Regions from separate parts of the Mesorhizobium sp. M5C.F.Ca.ET.164.01.1.1 genome, predicted to be linked through region 2. Evidence: riboswitches for the same ligand, from Rfam matches in the RefSeq annotation. Region 2 holds a riboswitch; the other holds the start of a gene.
The links. A riboswitch is a leader RNA that binds a small molecule or an ion and turns the genes downstream of it on or off. The one in region 2 is predicted to bind cobalamin.

Region 1 (7,329 bases), on a different contig from region 2:
CGATTCGATGATCGGCCACCGCACTCCGCGCCACGAGGCCTTCGGCAGGGCGGCAGCGCGCTTCGACGATCTGATCAACCTGCCGGCGTCGCGGCTGACCGCGCTGCTCATCGTGGGTGCCTCTTTCTTCGTCAAAGGCGCCGATGCCGGCAACGCCTGGCGCACCGTGCGGCGCGACGCGACAAAGCACCGCTCGCCCAATGCCGGCTGGCCGGAGGCGGCGATGGCCGGCGCTCTCGGCCTGGCGCTCGCCGGCCCGCGTTCCTATGACGGCGTCATGGTCGATGATGCGTTCATGGGCGAAGGCGGCCACCGCGATGCCGAGAGCGCCGACATCAGGCGGGCGCTGAAACTCTATCGGGTCGCCGACTTTTTGCTGATCGCGCTGTTCGGCTTGCTGTCGGTCATCGTCATCGCCGCCTGACGACGTTCAATGCAGATCCGCAACGCGGCCGGCCAAGATCGGCTAAAATAAAAAACCGCCTCGGCGGCGGGTCGCGGGCGCAAATCAGCACCATGCATAAATCCATAGCATAATTGCCGTCACAAAGCAACTTGAAGCCTCAAGCGCGGGTCAGAATTCTATGCCTTGCTGTGCCTTCACGCCGGCGGAAAAGTGGTGCTTGGTCACGCCCATCTCGGTGACGAGATCGGCCGCCTCGACCAGCGCCGGCTTGGCGTTGCGGCCGGTGACGACGACATGCAGGTTTTCGCGGCGCCCTTTCAGCGCCGCCACCACCTTGTCGAGATCGAGATAATCGTAGCGCAGCGCGATGTTCAGCTCGTCGAGCACCAGAAGGCTGATCGATGGATCGGCCATCAGCTCGAGCGCCTTGGCCCAGGCCGCCTCGGCGGCGGCGATATCGCGCTTCAGATCCTGTGTCTCCCAGGTGAAACCCTCGCCCATCGTGTGCCAGACGACCCGGTCGCCGAAGGCGGCAAAGGCGTCCTTCTCGCCGGTGTGCCATTTGCCCTTGATGAACTGGACGACGCCGACGCGCCTGCCGTAGCCGAGCATCCTCAGCGCCAGCCCAAAGGCGGCAGTGGTCTTGCCCTTGCCGGGCCCGGTGTTGACGATCAGCAGCCCCTTCTCGACCGTCTTTGCCGCGACCTCGGCGTCCTGCACCGCTTTGCGCTTGCCCATCTTGGCGCGATGGCGCTCCTCGTCATTGGGATCGATAGTATCAGCCATGTCACTTCACCTTGAGCGGCAGCCCCGCCACCATCAGCAGCACCGTATCGGACACTGCTGCGACTTGCTGGTTGAGCCGGCCGGCGGCATCGCGAAACCGGCGAGCCAACGCATTGTCCGGCACGATGCCCTGGCCAACCTCGTTGGAAACCACGAACCACGGCCCGCGCGGTCGTGACAGCACATCCGCCAGCCCTCGGCATTCGGCCTCAACGTCATGTTCGGCCAGCATATGGTTGGTCAGCCACAAAGTCAGGCAGTCGATCAGGACGGGCCGGCCGTCAGGCAGCGCCTCGATCGCGCCGATGAGATCGAGCGGCGCGTCGATGGTCGTCCAGCCCTCGCCGCGCCGCGACCGATGCAGCGCAATACGCTCGCGCATCTCGTCGTCATAGGCTTGCGCCGTGGCGATATAGGCCCACGGCGGCGGGCAGGCCGTCGCCAATTTTTCGGCATGCGCGCTCTTGCCGGAGCGTGCACCGCCGGTGACCAGGGTCAGCGTCCCGACAACGCGATCAGGCAAAGCTGTCGCGCAGGCCGGTCGCGGTGCCGGTCAAGCGGCCACGCACCACGCCGACGATGGCGCCGAGCACCAGCCAGAACACCAGATTGGTCAGCGTCACCGCCACCACGAACTGGTGATGCAGGCCTTCCGGGATCGGCGATTCGAAACTGTTGGGCTGCGGCGCGCCGACGATATGCGGCGCCACTATCAACGCTACGGCAATCAGCGCAAGTGGCAACGACTTGCGGAAGGCAAACAGGCCGAGACCGGCCGCGGTCGCCATCACGGTCGCCGTCCACCAGATCTGGCGCTGGGTGAGATCGGCCGCCGGTATCGCCGGCAATTCGGGCGGCAGGCCAAGGTTCGGAGCCAGCGTGAATACGGCAAAGCCGGCAAGGCCCCAGAACAGGCCCTGACGCCAATTGCCGATGCCGCCGGCGAACTCCGAAGCGGCGACCAGGATCAGCGCAAAGCCGATGCCGGTGACCACATTGGCAACGACATTGAAGGCGAAGCGCTCGAAGCCGTCGGCCGGCGTCCAGCCCTCCTCTTCCGGGGCGGCAGCTTCGGCCGGCGCTGGCGCCGCGCTGGTCATGGCATTGCTATCCCCGGCGTTCGCAGCCGGCGCCGCGGCATGGTCATGCGTGTGACCACCGCCGGCCTGTTCGTAGACTTCCGCTTTCAGAATGAGCGGCACGGTGGCATAGGCCTGCATGCAGGCGAGAACGACGCCAGCCACAAGCCCTGCGATCGCCGCGATGAACACGACGTTGCGAAACAGTGTCATGATGTCAGCCCCTCGTCAGTGGCAGGGAAACGCCATCGAATGGCGATAGTCGTGGGCGGCATTGTGGACCGCATCGATTTGCGAGAAGCCGACAAAGCCCATGACGAAAATGCCGAGAAATGCAGCAAGCGCCAGCTGCACGAAGCGCGACTGCGAGGAGACGGAAGCGCCGAGCGAGATGGAAGCGGTGTTCATGTCTTGTCCTTTCGCCCTCCACCCGAGGGCATAGAAGTCAGTTTTCCTGTCGCCGGCAGGTCTCCTGGCTCGCGGATCAACGCCCTTCCCCACCTTCCCGAAGAAACTCTTCAGTGGCATATGGAGCGGACTACCGCACACAGTTGCGGGGGCAGCCACGGCATTGGGCAGAAATTCACCCTCACCGCATTCCCTCTTGGTCCCTAACGGAACCGACGACGGCTGCGACTATAGGCAGAATCGTCGCGCCCGGCAAACCAAATTCCGCCAGCTACCAGCGCGAATGCGCCACGCGGTCTCAAGGCTTCGAGGCAGTGATCCGCTCGGCAACCAGCTGTTGCAGCCGCCACAGATGGCGGTCGTGAATGCCGCGCTCTTCCAGGTTTTTCACCGTGTTGTATAGGTAGTCGGCGCCTGATCCCCAGTGCCCGCAGGATGTGGAGAGCTTTTCGGCCACCTCGTCTTCCCCGAGCGGTCCGGCATAGGTCGTCCCCTTGCGGTTGATGACGAAGGCCAGCGCCTTGAACGGCCCGCTGTCGCTTGCCAGCGAGAGCAGGCGCGGACGATAGCTCGTCGGCTTCAGCGTCACCTCACGCCGAAAAAGCTTGTCGAGCTGCGCGCGGCGATCGCCATCGCTCAGCCGAAAGGCGACACCCTTGCACTGTCCGCCACGGTCCAGCGCCATCATCAGCCCCGGGCTCTGCTTGGTGCCGCGCCAGCGCGTCATGTTCATGCAAAAAGACCTGTGCCAGCCGCGCGCTACGGCGACACGTTCCTCGACGTGGTCGATTTCCGGCTTCCAAATCAGTGAGCCATAGCCGAACAACCACAGCGGTTCGGAGGCTGGGAGTTCAGCCTGGAATTCGTCGAGCATTGCGTCATAGTCGCGGTCATCCAGATGCGCCGCGTCCGGATTGGGACCGGCATCCTCGATCTCGCGCCAACAGCGCGCCACCAGTTCGGCTGTTAGCGACATCTGTCGTGCGGTCATGTCACAATCCCTTCGCTTCCGGCATGATTAGGCATCACGACCGAATCCGGCAATGCTGTCGCCCCAATTGACAACGAATAGCCGGGATGTCGGCTGGAGCATCTCAGGAGCCAGCCTTCATCGTCGGCCATGTCGACTATGTCAGGACCGTGCGGCTGGTGCCGCTCGCTCGGAGCAAACCGAACTGACCGCCGAATGGCTTTTTTCGCCCGAAGCGCTCGCCGATCCAACGGCTGATATCGACAACATCGTCGCCTTCGGCAGGCAGGTGCTGGAGGAAGACGCTGATATCTGCGAGATCAACCAGAAAGGCCTGCGCTCGATGCGCCACAAGGCCGGCGTGCTGATGCCCGAGGAATATGAAATTGCATCGCTTCCACAACTGGGTGCGCGAACGGCACGAAACGCCTCAGCCTAAGCCCTGAACATCGAAGTGGGTTGGCCCGCCTTCTTTTGTCGGGGGCAACCATGATAGTCGTCTTGCAGTGCTGAATCAGATTGCGAGACCATGAGCATCCCTACGCCGACCGTTCAGGACCGATCCAAGCGCATCATCGCCATCGACGTTGCCCGCGGGGTCGCTTTGCTTGCCATGGCGAGTTACCATTTCACCTGGGATCTCGAATTCTTCGGCTACACCGATCCCGGCCTGACCGCCTTCGGCTGGTGGAAATTCTACGCGCGCTGCATCGCTTCGACCTTCCTGTTCCTGGTCGGCGTCAGTCTGTTCCTCGCCCATGGCAAACAGATCCGCTGGAACGGTTTCTGGAAACGCTTCGCCATGGTCGCTGGTGCGGCGCTCGCCATATCGGCTGCCACGAGGCTTGCCACGCCGGACAGTTTCATCTTCTTCGGTATCCTGCACGAGATCGCGCTCGCCAGCCTGCTCGGCCTGGCGTTTCTGCGGCTGCCGGCGCTGCTGACGCTTGTTGTCGCGGCTTTCGTCATCACCGCGCCGTTCTACCTCAGGTCCGAGATCTTCGACCATCCGGCCCTTTGGTGGGTCGGCCTGTCGGCAACCAATCCTCGCTCCAACGATTATGTCCCGCTGTTTCCATGGTTCGGCGCCGTGCTTGTGGGCATCGCGGCGGCAAAACTCGCCTTCGCTTCCGGCATGCTGAGCCGGCTGGCGGGCCTGACGCCCGGCCGCTGGACAAATCCGCTGGTCTTTATCGGCCGGCACAGCCTCGCCTTCTATCTGATCCACCAGCCGGTGCTGATCGGCTCGGTCTGGCTGCTTTCGCAAGTGGTGCCGGCACCGGCCGAGACCAGGCAGGTCACCTTCCTGAAAGAATGTCAGACATCGTGCGAGCAATCGCGCGACACGGAGTTCTGCTCCAGCTATTGTGTGTGCATGCTCGATACACTCGAGGGCGAGGCCACGCTTGATCGGCTCTACCGCAACGACCGGGCTGCGGATTGGAAGGCACATCTCGATGAGCTCGCCGGCGCCTGCACTGCCAAAGCCGACAGCACTTTGATGGAGGGAGGAACACAATGACCGACCATCAACAGAAACCGGGGCAACCAAAACCGGGGTTTATACCGTGGCCGCCGCTGATCTATGTCGCGGCCATCGCCGTCAGCATCGCGCTTGGCTTGCTCTACCCGCTGCCATGGATCGGCGGCCTGCTCGGCGACATCCTGTTCGCGGCCGGCTGGGTGGCATTGTTCGGCGTCGTCGCACTCTGGTTCACGGCGATCCGCACCATGATCCGGGCAAAGACTACGCTCCACCCAAACGCCGTGCCGGACCATCTGGTGACATCAGGTCCCTTTGCTGTCAGCCGCAACCCGATATATCTGGCCAACACGCTGCTGCTGATCGGCGTGGCCCTTGTCTCGGGGATCGTATGGTTCCTGCCGCTGGCGATCATCGCCGCCTTCGCAACGCAGAAAATGGCGATTGAGGGCGAGGAAAAAGTTCTGACGACGAAATTCGGCAAGAAATACCGGGATTACGCGAAAAAGGTGCGGCGCTGGATTTGAGGCGTGCCGCAAGGTCTTTTCAGAGTAGAATTATCGAAAAGGCCGGTCAGGTGTTGACGCCGAGCTCCACCAATCGCTCGACGCAGGATTCCTCGGCCTGGTCGAGTTCGGCCAAGGTCTCTTCGAGGTCCCGGCGCTTCTGGCGCAGATCCTCGCGCTTTTCCTCAATGCGTTTGATCATCAGGTTGAGCTGACCGACCTCCCCGGGCGGCTCCTTATACATCTGGATGATTTCGCGGATTTCATTGATCGAAAAGCCGAGCCTCTTGCCGCGCATGATCTGGCGGATGAGATGCCGGTCCGACGGGCGAAACAGCCGCGTGCGGCCGCGCCGAACCGGCTGCACCAGCCCTTCGTCCTCGTAGAAGCGCAGCGTCCGCGTCGAAACATCGAATTCGCGGGTCAGTTCGGTGATCGAATAATATTCCCGCATCGTCACTCCAAATGCGCAGCCGCGCTGCGAGTTCCAACCATGCGGCCTCGCTATCGTCCAGACGCGCGTCAGAATCGGCCGACAGGCAGTTCCAAAATCTCGCATGGCATTTACGTAAAAGTCAATTGAAGGCATAACCGCACGTTCGCTCAGCGCACGCCGAACCACCATGTGGCGAGCCCGAGAAAGGCAAAGAAGCCGACGACGTCGGTGACCGTCGTGACGAAAACCGCCGAAGCCACGGCCGGGTCGATCTTGAACCGGTCGAGCAGCAGCGGGATCAGGATGCCGGCAAGTGCGGCGACGAACATGTTGATGATCATTGCCGCTGCGATGATGCCGCCCAAATTGGGATCCCGGAACCAGGCGGCCGCGACGATGCCGATCAGGATGGCGAAGATGATGCCGTTGATGAAGCCCACCCCCATCTCGCGGCGGATGATGCGGCCGGCATTGTAGATGTCGAGGTCCCTGGTTGCCAGCGCCCGCACCGTGACCGTCATGGTCTGCGAGCCGGCATTGCCGCCCATGCCCGCGACGATCGGCATCAGGACGGCCAGCGCCACGATGTGCTCGATCGTGCGGTCGAACAGACCGATCACCGAGGCCGCCAGGAAAGCCGTCAAAAGGTTGACGAGCAGCCACGGAACCCGCGAGCGCGAGGTCGAGAAAATACTGTCCGACAGTTCTTCGTCGCCGACACCGCCCATGCGCAGCAGATCCTCCTCGGCCTCCTGCTGGATGACGTCGACCACGTCGTCGATGGTCAGCACGCCGACCAGCCGCTCGTTCTCGTCGACGACGGCGGCCGACAAAAGGTCATACTGCTCGAATTCCCGCGCGGCCTCTTCCTGGTCCATCGTCGCCGGAATGGCGTGCCTTGTCTCATGCATGACCTCTTCGACCTTGACCGAACGCTTGGTGCGCAGGATCTGGTCGAGATCGATGGCGCCGAGCAGCTTGAAGCTCGGATCGATGACGAAGATCTGACTGAAGCGGTCGGGAAGGTTGTTGTCCTCGCGCATGTAGTCGATGGTCTGGCCGATCGTCCAGAACGGCGGCACCGCGACGAACTCCGTCTGCATGCGGCGGCCGGCGGTCTCTTCGGGATAGTCGAGCGAGCGGCGCAGCCTGATCCGCTCGGTGAAGGGCAGTTGCGACAGGATCTCGTCCTGGTCTTCCTTTTCGAGATCCTCGAGAATGTAGACCGCGTCGTCGGAATCGAGATCCTGCACCC
Region 2 (7,329 bases):
CTCGTTCGCCAGTTCCACCCAGACGGAAGCGGGCCGGCTGCCACCCGCCTCGGCGCAAGTCGAGAAGGACGGCAAGTTCGTCCTCGAGGGCAACATCTTCGGCGACGATCCGGCCCGCGACATCAGCGCCTTCGGCGTCAAGTCGGCGGCGCCGACGCAATATCCCGCCGGCACGACAGCCGATCTTGGCGACGGCGAGACCTTGCAGCTCAACGCCGACGGCAGTTTCGTCATGACCTCACCGAAGCCCTTTGAGGGCGAGCGCGGCCAGCGCGTCTACTACGCCTCGTCGGCGCCGCCGAAATTCACCACCGACAATTACAATACGGTGCTGTTTTCGGAAGGCATCGGCCGCTCCTTCATGAATTCGCTGACCGTCACCATTCCGGCGACGGTCATCCCGATCCTGATCGCGGCGTTCGCGGCCTATGCGCTGGCCTGGATGCGCTTTCCTGGCCGGGCGTTGCTCATCGCGGTGATCATCGGCCTCTTGGTCGTGCCGCTGCAGATGTCGCTGATCCCGCTGCTGAAGCTCTACAACGGCGTCGGCAGCTTCTTCGGCGTGCCGTCGAAAACCTATCTCGGCATCTGGCTGGCGCATACCGGCTTCGGCCTGCCCTTCGCCATCTATCTCCTCAGAAGCTACATTGCCGGCCTGCCGCGCGAAATCATGGAATCGGCGCGCATCGACGGCGCCAGTGATTTCGAGATCTTCGTCAAGATCGTGCTGCCGCTGTCGTTTCCGGTGCTGGCCTCCTTCGCCATATTCCAGTTCCTGTGGGTGTGGAACGACCTGCTGGTCGCGATGGTTTTCCTCGGCACCGAGGGCGACCAGATCGTGCTGACCGCCAAGCTCAACGCATTGCTCGGCTCGCGCGGCGGCGACTGGGAGATCCTGACGACATCGGCTTTCATCACGATCGTCGTGCCGCTGATCGTGTTCTTCTCGCTGCAGCGCTATTTCGTCCGCGGGCTGCTTGCCGGCTCGGTGAAGGGAGGTTGAGCTCATGCAATCCGCTGTGAAAGCGACGTTGAGACCCGACCTCGCAGTCGACCGCGACTGGTGGCGAGGCGCCGTGATCTACCAGATCTATCCGCGCAGCTACCAGGACTCGGACGGCGACGGCATCGGCGACCTCAAGGGCATCATCGGCAGGCTGCCCTACATCGCGGCGCTCGGCGTCGATGCCATCTGGATCTCGCCGTTCTTCAAGTCGCCGATGAAGGATTTCGGCTACGACGTATCAGACTATTGCGACGTCGATCCGATGTTCGGCACGCTGGCCGATTTCGATGCCCTGACCGCCGAGGCGCACAGGGTCGGGCTCAAGGTGATGGTCGACGAGGTGCTGTCGCATACCGCCGACATCCATCCGTGGTTTAGGGAAAGCCGCTCGAGCCGAACCAATCCGAAGGCGGACTGGTATGTCTGGGCCGACGCCAGGCCCGACGGCACGCCACCCAACAACTGGCTGTCGATCTTCGGCGGCTCGGCCTGGCAGTGGGACACCAGCCGCCAGCAATATTACCTGCATAATTTCCTGGCCGAGCAGCCCGATCTCAACTTCCACAGCCGCGCGGTCCAGGATGCGCTGCTCGATGTCACCCGCTTCTGGCTGGAGCGCGGCGTCGACGGCTTCCGCCTCGATACCATCAACTTCTACTTCCACAGCCAGGGCCTGGAGGACAATCCGCCGCTGCCGCCCGAAGAGCGCAACGACCAGACCGCTCCTTCCGTCAACCCTTACAACTACCAGGACCATCTCTACGACAAGAGCCGCCCCGAAAATCTCGGCTTCCTAGAACGCTTCCGCGCGCTGCTCGACGAATATCCGGCGACGGCGGCGGTCGGCGAAGTCGGCGATTCGCAGCGCGGGCTCGAGGTGGTGGCGGCCTATACCGCCGGCAGCAAGCGCGTGCACATGTGCTATTCGTTCGACTTCCTGGCGCCCGAAAAGATCAGCGCGGCAAAGGTGCGTTCGGTGCTGGAAGCCTTCGGCAAGGTTGCGAGCGACGGCTGGTCGTGCTGGGCCTTCTCCAACCATGACGTGATGCGCACTGCCTCGCGCTGGGCGGCGGGCGAGGCCGACCAGACCGCTTATCTCAAGGTGATCTCGGCGCTGCTGATGTCGCTGCGCGGTTCGGTCTGCATCTATCAGGGCGAGGAACTTGGCCTTGGCGAAGCGGAATTGCAATTCGAGGACCTGCAGGACCCCTACGGCATCCGCTTCTGGCCGGAGTTCAAGGGCCGCGACGGCTGCCGCACGCCGATGGTCTGGAATGGCGCCGACGGCAATGGCGGCTTCTCCAAGGTAAAGCCCTGGCTCCCCGTGCCCGCCAAGCACCTATCGCAAGCGGTCGATGTGCAGCAGGGCGACGACAGCTCGCTGCTCGAACACTACCGGCGCTTTCTCGCTTTCCGCCGTTCGCATCCGGCGCTGGCCAAGGGCGAAATAGACTTCATCGAAAGCCAGGGCGATACGGTCGCCTTCACGCGCCGCGAGGGCAACGAGCAGATCGTCTGCGCCTTCAATCTTGGCAGCCGACCGGCCGAAATCGATCTCGGCGGACGCTCGCTGCAACCCTTGCCGGGGCACGGGTTTTCGGGACAGACTGGCGTCGGCTCTATCCGCCTCGGCGGCTACGGCGCCTGGTTGGGGCGTGTCAACTGAATTTGCAATTCACTGGAGGGAATCATGGCCGATGTCACGCTAAGGCAAGTGAAGAAATCATATGGCAATCTCAACATTCTCCACGGCATCGACCTCGACATAAAGTCGGGCGAGTTCATCGTCTTCGTCGGCCCTTCCGGCTGTGGCAAGTCGACCTTGCTGCGGTCCATCGCCGGGCTTGAGGAAATCACCTCCGGGGAGCTCCGGATCGACGGCGAGGTGGTCAACGACGTGCCGCCGTCGAAGCGGGGCATCGCCATGGTGTTCCAGTCCTATGCGCTCTATCCGCACATGACCGTCTACGACAACATGGCGTTCTCGATGAAGATCGGCAAGGAGAGCAAGGCAGAGATCGACAAGCGGGTGCGCCAGGCCGCGGAAATCCTGCAGCTGACAAAATATCTCGACCGCCTGCCCAAGGCGATGTCGGGCGGCCAGCGCCAGCGCGTCGCCATCGGCCGCGCCATCGTGCGCAACCCGAAGGTTTTCCTGTTCGACGAGCCGCTGTCGAACCTCGACGCGGCACTGCGCGTCGCCACCCGCATCGAGATCGCCAAGCTCAAGGAGTCGATGCCGGCTACAACGATGATCTACGTCACCCACGACCAGGTCGAGGCGATGACGCTGGCGGACCGCATCGTTGTGCTCAAGGAGGGCCATATCGAGCAGGTCGGCACGCCGATGGATCTCTACAAGAAACCCGGCAATCTGTTCGTTGCCCAGTTCATCGGCTCGCCGGCAATGAACATCCTGCCGGCGACAATCGACAAATCAGGCGACCCGACCGTCGTCAGTCATGTCGGCGGGCGCAAGGCGACGGTGCCGATCGCCACGCCGGCGTCGGCGAAGGGCGCTTCGGTCAGCTTCGGCGTGCGGCCGGAGGATCTGATGATCGCCACCGGCGCGGATTATCTTTTCGAGGGAACGGTGGATTATGTCGAGCAGCTCGGCGAGGTTCAGCTCGTCTATGTCGACATCGGCCGCGCCGACCTGCCGCTGGTGACCAAGCTGCCCGGCAATGTCGAGGTCAAGCGGGGTGCTGCGCTGCGGTTGAATGCCGATGCAGGAGACCTGCACATTTTCGACGCCGACGGACATTCCTTCACGCTCCACAAGGCGGAAGCAAAGGCGGCCTAACTGCTGGATACAGGCAGTTTGGCGAAGGCAAAAAAAAAGGCAAAAAAACAAGAGCGGCGGGCAAAGCCCGCCGCTCTTGTGCGTTCAGGTCAATGTTAGCGGCCGAACAGGTTGCGGTCGCTGCCGTGGACAGGCTTCTCGTCAGCCGGAACCGGATTCTGCGCCGGGGCCGAATTCTGGATCGAAGCCGTGTACGAGCTGTCGACCGCAACGGCCGGTTGGTTGGCGCCGTTCGATCCATAATTGTCGCTACCGGCAAATGCGCTGCCGACGACGGCCAGAACGGCGGCGGTCGCAAGAACGATCTTCTTCATTTCAGTACTCCTGGATTTTTCGTGTTCCACCAGCGCGGCGGGCAAATGCCGCCGCTGCTGTTAGGATCGACATTAGTTGTTGCCGAAGAGGTTACGGTCGCTGCCGTGGACGGGCTTCTCGTCAGCCGGAACCGGTTTTTGCGCCGAAGCCGAATTCTGAATCGAAGCCGTGTACGAGCTGTTGTCGACCGCAGCGGCCGGCTGGTTGGCGCCGTTCGATCCAAAATTGTCGCTGCCGGCAAAAGCGCTGCCGGAGACGGCCAGAATGGCGGCGGCAAGAATGATCATTTTCATTTCTAGTACTCCTGGATTCGTATCCCCTCAGCGCGGCGGCCGCAGTCGTTATGAAAGACAACGCCGTGCTGCTGTTTGGGATCAGCTGTTAATTGTTGCCGAAAAGGTTGCGATCGGCGCCCTGGACAACGGGCTTTTCAGCGTGAGCCGGCTTCTGAATGGAAGCCGTGTACGAGCTGTCGACCGCAGCGGTCGGCTGGTTGGCGCCGTTGGACCCATAATGGTCGCTGCCAGCAAAGGCGCTGCCGGTGATGGCCAGAACGGCGACGGCAGTAAGAGCAATCTTTTTCATTTTTAGTACTCCAGTATCTTTAGTTTTCCGTCCGTCTAGCGGCGTGTCTTGGGAGGAATTCGCGTCGTTCGGACAGCCCCCGATGTGGGAAGGCCCTTCGGCGGATTCCAATCACTAAGTTGTTCCGTGTGGACCAAGAATCTACATCTTGAAATTGTACCAGATGCTTCTAATAGTGTTATTTTACGTTTAGTTTTCAGAGGCTTATGCCAAAGGCGCCATTCGACCATTTGACGGATTGCCGGACCTGCGTTCACAGCGTCATGCACGCATTGTCAACAGAAACGAACCGTTCGGTTCGATTTTAGAAGCGGCTTAAAAGCCGGTGCCGAGTTGTTGTCGAATCGTTAACCATTAGGCGCCCTCAATGGTTAACATCCTGCGTGCTTTCAGAACCGGCAGCGCTCGCAGCCCGGGTGCAATTTCATCCCCCTCAAACCCCGGCCCACAGGTTTATGGCCGGCCGTGTCGCGCCGCATGGATACGATGTCGCTTTCATGCCGACAGTCAGCCAGCCCTCATGATTAGATCACGCCAACTCAGGTGCCGCTTGGTGACGACGAAGCGGAGAATTGGGAAGCCGGTCAGAACCCGGCGCTGCCCCCGCAACGGTGGTGGAGTTCAAGTCGCAACGGGAGACCACTGGGCCACAAGCCCGGGAAGGTGTCGCGATGAGCCCGCAAGGACACTCCAGAGCCCGGAAACCAGCCCGAGATTTCTAGACTCGACTGATCGCGGTGGGCGGTCAAGAGGTGGATAATGCATGTCTGGCCTGTCGCCGGCCTGCTAGCGATCCTTCCTCCATCACCACCAGTTCAGTCTTTGGAGCGACGTGCGTCCATTTGGACGCACAAAGTACGCTCCAACGCTATGAATTGCGCATCGTGCTTTCCGAATCGATTCCGATTTCGGGCCGATGCGACGGCTATGAGGACAGGACATGGATGCGCGCAACGATATGCTGAGGCTCCTGCACGGCCGCAGGGAAGGCTATTCGCTCGAGCAGCCCTTCTATACCGATGCCGATTTCTTCAAGCTCGACATGGAGCTGATCTGGTATCGCGACTGGCTGTTCATCGGCCACGATTGCGAGTTGCCGAAGCCGGGCAGCTACATCACTGCCCAGATCGGCGACTATCCGGTCGTGCTGGTCCGCGACCAGCAAGGCAGGATCAATGCCTTCCACAATTCCTGTCGGCATCGCGGCAGCCGCGTCTGCAACGCTGACAAAGGCACGGCGGCGAAGCTCGTCTGCCCCTATCACCAGTGGACCTACGAGCTGGATGGCCGGCTTTTGTTCGCAAGGCAGATGGCGGACGGCTTCGACAAGAGTCAGTTCAGCCTGAAGCCGGTGGCTTGCGAAAGCGTTGGCGGCTACATCTTCATCTGCCTGGCCAAGGAGCCCGCCGATTTCGCGCCGATGCGCGCCATGATCGAGCCTTACCTCCTGCCGCACCGGCTGCGGGAGGCAAAAATCGCCTTCGAATCGACCATCGTCGAGAAGGGCAACTGGAAGCTCGTCTGGGAAAACAACCGCGAGTGCTACCATTGCGCCGGCAACCATCCGGAACTGTGCAAGACATTCCCGGAAGCGCCGACCGTGACTGGCGTGCAGGGCGCCGATAGCGATCCGGAGATGCTCGCGCACTGGGCGAGATGCGAGGCGGCGGGCTTGCCAAGCAAGTTCCGCATCGATCCGGCCGGGCAGTATCGCGCCACCCGCGCGCCGCTGCTGCGCGATGCCGTCAGCTACACGATGACGGGAAGACGCGCGGTGAAGAAGAACCTTTCCGACAGCGTTTCGACCGAGCGCATCGGCTCGCTGCTGCTCTATCACTATCCGACGACCTGGAACCACATCCTCGGCGACCATGCCGTCACCTTCCGCGTGCTGCCGATCAGCGCCACGGAAACGGCCGTCACCACCAAATGGCTCGTCCACAAGGACGCGGTCGAAGGCGTCGATTACGATCTCGCCGAACTCACCCATGTCTGGACCGAGACCAACGATCAGGACCGCCGCATCGTCGAGGAAAACGCCTTCGGCATCCTGTCGCCGGCCTATGAGCCCGGCCCCTATTCTGAACTGCATGAGGGCGGCGTCATCCAGTTCGTCGAATGGTACGCCTCCTTCATCGGGCCGCGCCTTGCCGAGGACGGCCGGCCGGCGTTGCGCAGCGTCGCCTGAGAAAGGTCAAGGGTATGAATGCGATGACGGATCTCGGGCTCTACCGCCATCTCGACGAAATGGCGCCCTGGAACGACAGGCTTCAGGTGCTGGAAGTGATCGGCGTCAGCGACGAGGCGCCTGACGTGAAGACCTTCACCTTCCGCTCCGACAACCAGACCTGGTTCCGCTACAGACCGGGGCAGTTCGTGACGCTTGAACTGCCGACCACTGAGGGCCCGCTGATGCGGACCTATACGCTGTCGTCCTCGCCGTCGCGGCCGTTCTCGATCGCGGTGACGGTGAAAGCGCAGGCCGGCAGCCTCGGCACACGCTGGATGTTCGACAATCTGAAACCCGGCGTTCACGTGAAAGCCTATGGGCCGACCGGCGACTTTTCGCTGCACAGCCACCCCGCGGCCAAGTATCTGTTCATTTCGGCCGGCTCCGGCG

Region 1: linked by a shared signal. The riboswitch ahead of EN807_RS22995 (CbtB domain-containing protein) and the one ahead of EN807_RS02290 (aromatic ring-hydroxylating dioxygenase subunit alpha) in region 2 are both predicted to bind cobalamin.

The regions. Positions count from the first base shown of each region.
Region 1 covers NZ_SRTG01000004.1:58,292-65,620, reverse strand. The annotation lists gene cbiB (adenosylcobinamide-phosphate synthase CbiB) at 1-424, shown strand, start outside; gene cobO (cob(I)yrinic acid a,c-diamide adenosyltransferase) at 575-1,192, opposite strand; gene cobU (bifunctional adenosylcobinamide kinase/adenosylcobinamide-phosphate guanylyltransferase) at 1,194-1,715, opposite strand; gene EN807_RS23000 (CbtA family protein) at 1,708-2,484, opposite strand; gene EN807_RS22995 (CbtB domain-containing protein) at 2,500-2,679, opposite strand; cobalamin riboswitch at 2,716-2,911, opposite strand; gene EN807_RS22990 (gamma-glutamylcyclotransferase) at 2,978-3,670, opposite strand; gene EN807_RS22985 (SRPBCC family protein) at 3,723-4,088, shown strand; gene EN807_RS22980 (DUF1624 domain-containing protein) at 4,179-5,171, shown strand; gene EN807_RS22975 (isoprenylcysteine carboxylmethyltransferase family protein) at 5,168-5,659, shown strand; gene EN807_RS22970 (MerR family DNA-binding transcriptional regulator) at 5,706-6,092, opposite strand; gene mgtE (magnesium transporter) at 6,242-7,329, opposite strand, start outside.
Region 2 covers NZ_SRTG01000001.1:490,604-497,932, forward strand. The annotation lists gene EN807_RS02260 (carbohydrate ABC transporter permease) at 1-1,003, shown strand, start outside; gene EN807_RS02265 (alpha-glucosidase) at 1,008-2,672, shown strand; gene ugpC (sn-glycerol-3-phosphate ABC transporter ATP-binding protein UgpC) at 2,697-3,809, shown strand; gene EN807_RS02275 (DUF680 domain-containing protein) at 3,905-4,123, opposite strand; gene EN807_RS02280 (DUF680 domain-containing protein) at 4,196-4,417, opposite strand; gene EN807_RS02285 (DUF680 domain-containing protein) at 4,506-4,709, opposite strand; cobalamin riboswitch at 5,234-5,437, shown strand; gene EN807_RS02290 (aromatic ring-hydroxylating dioxygenase subunit alpha) at 5,650-6,897, shown strand; gene EN807_RS02295 (hybrid-cluster NAD(P)-dependent oxidoreductase) at 6,921-7,329, shown strand, end outside.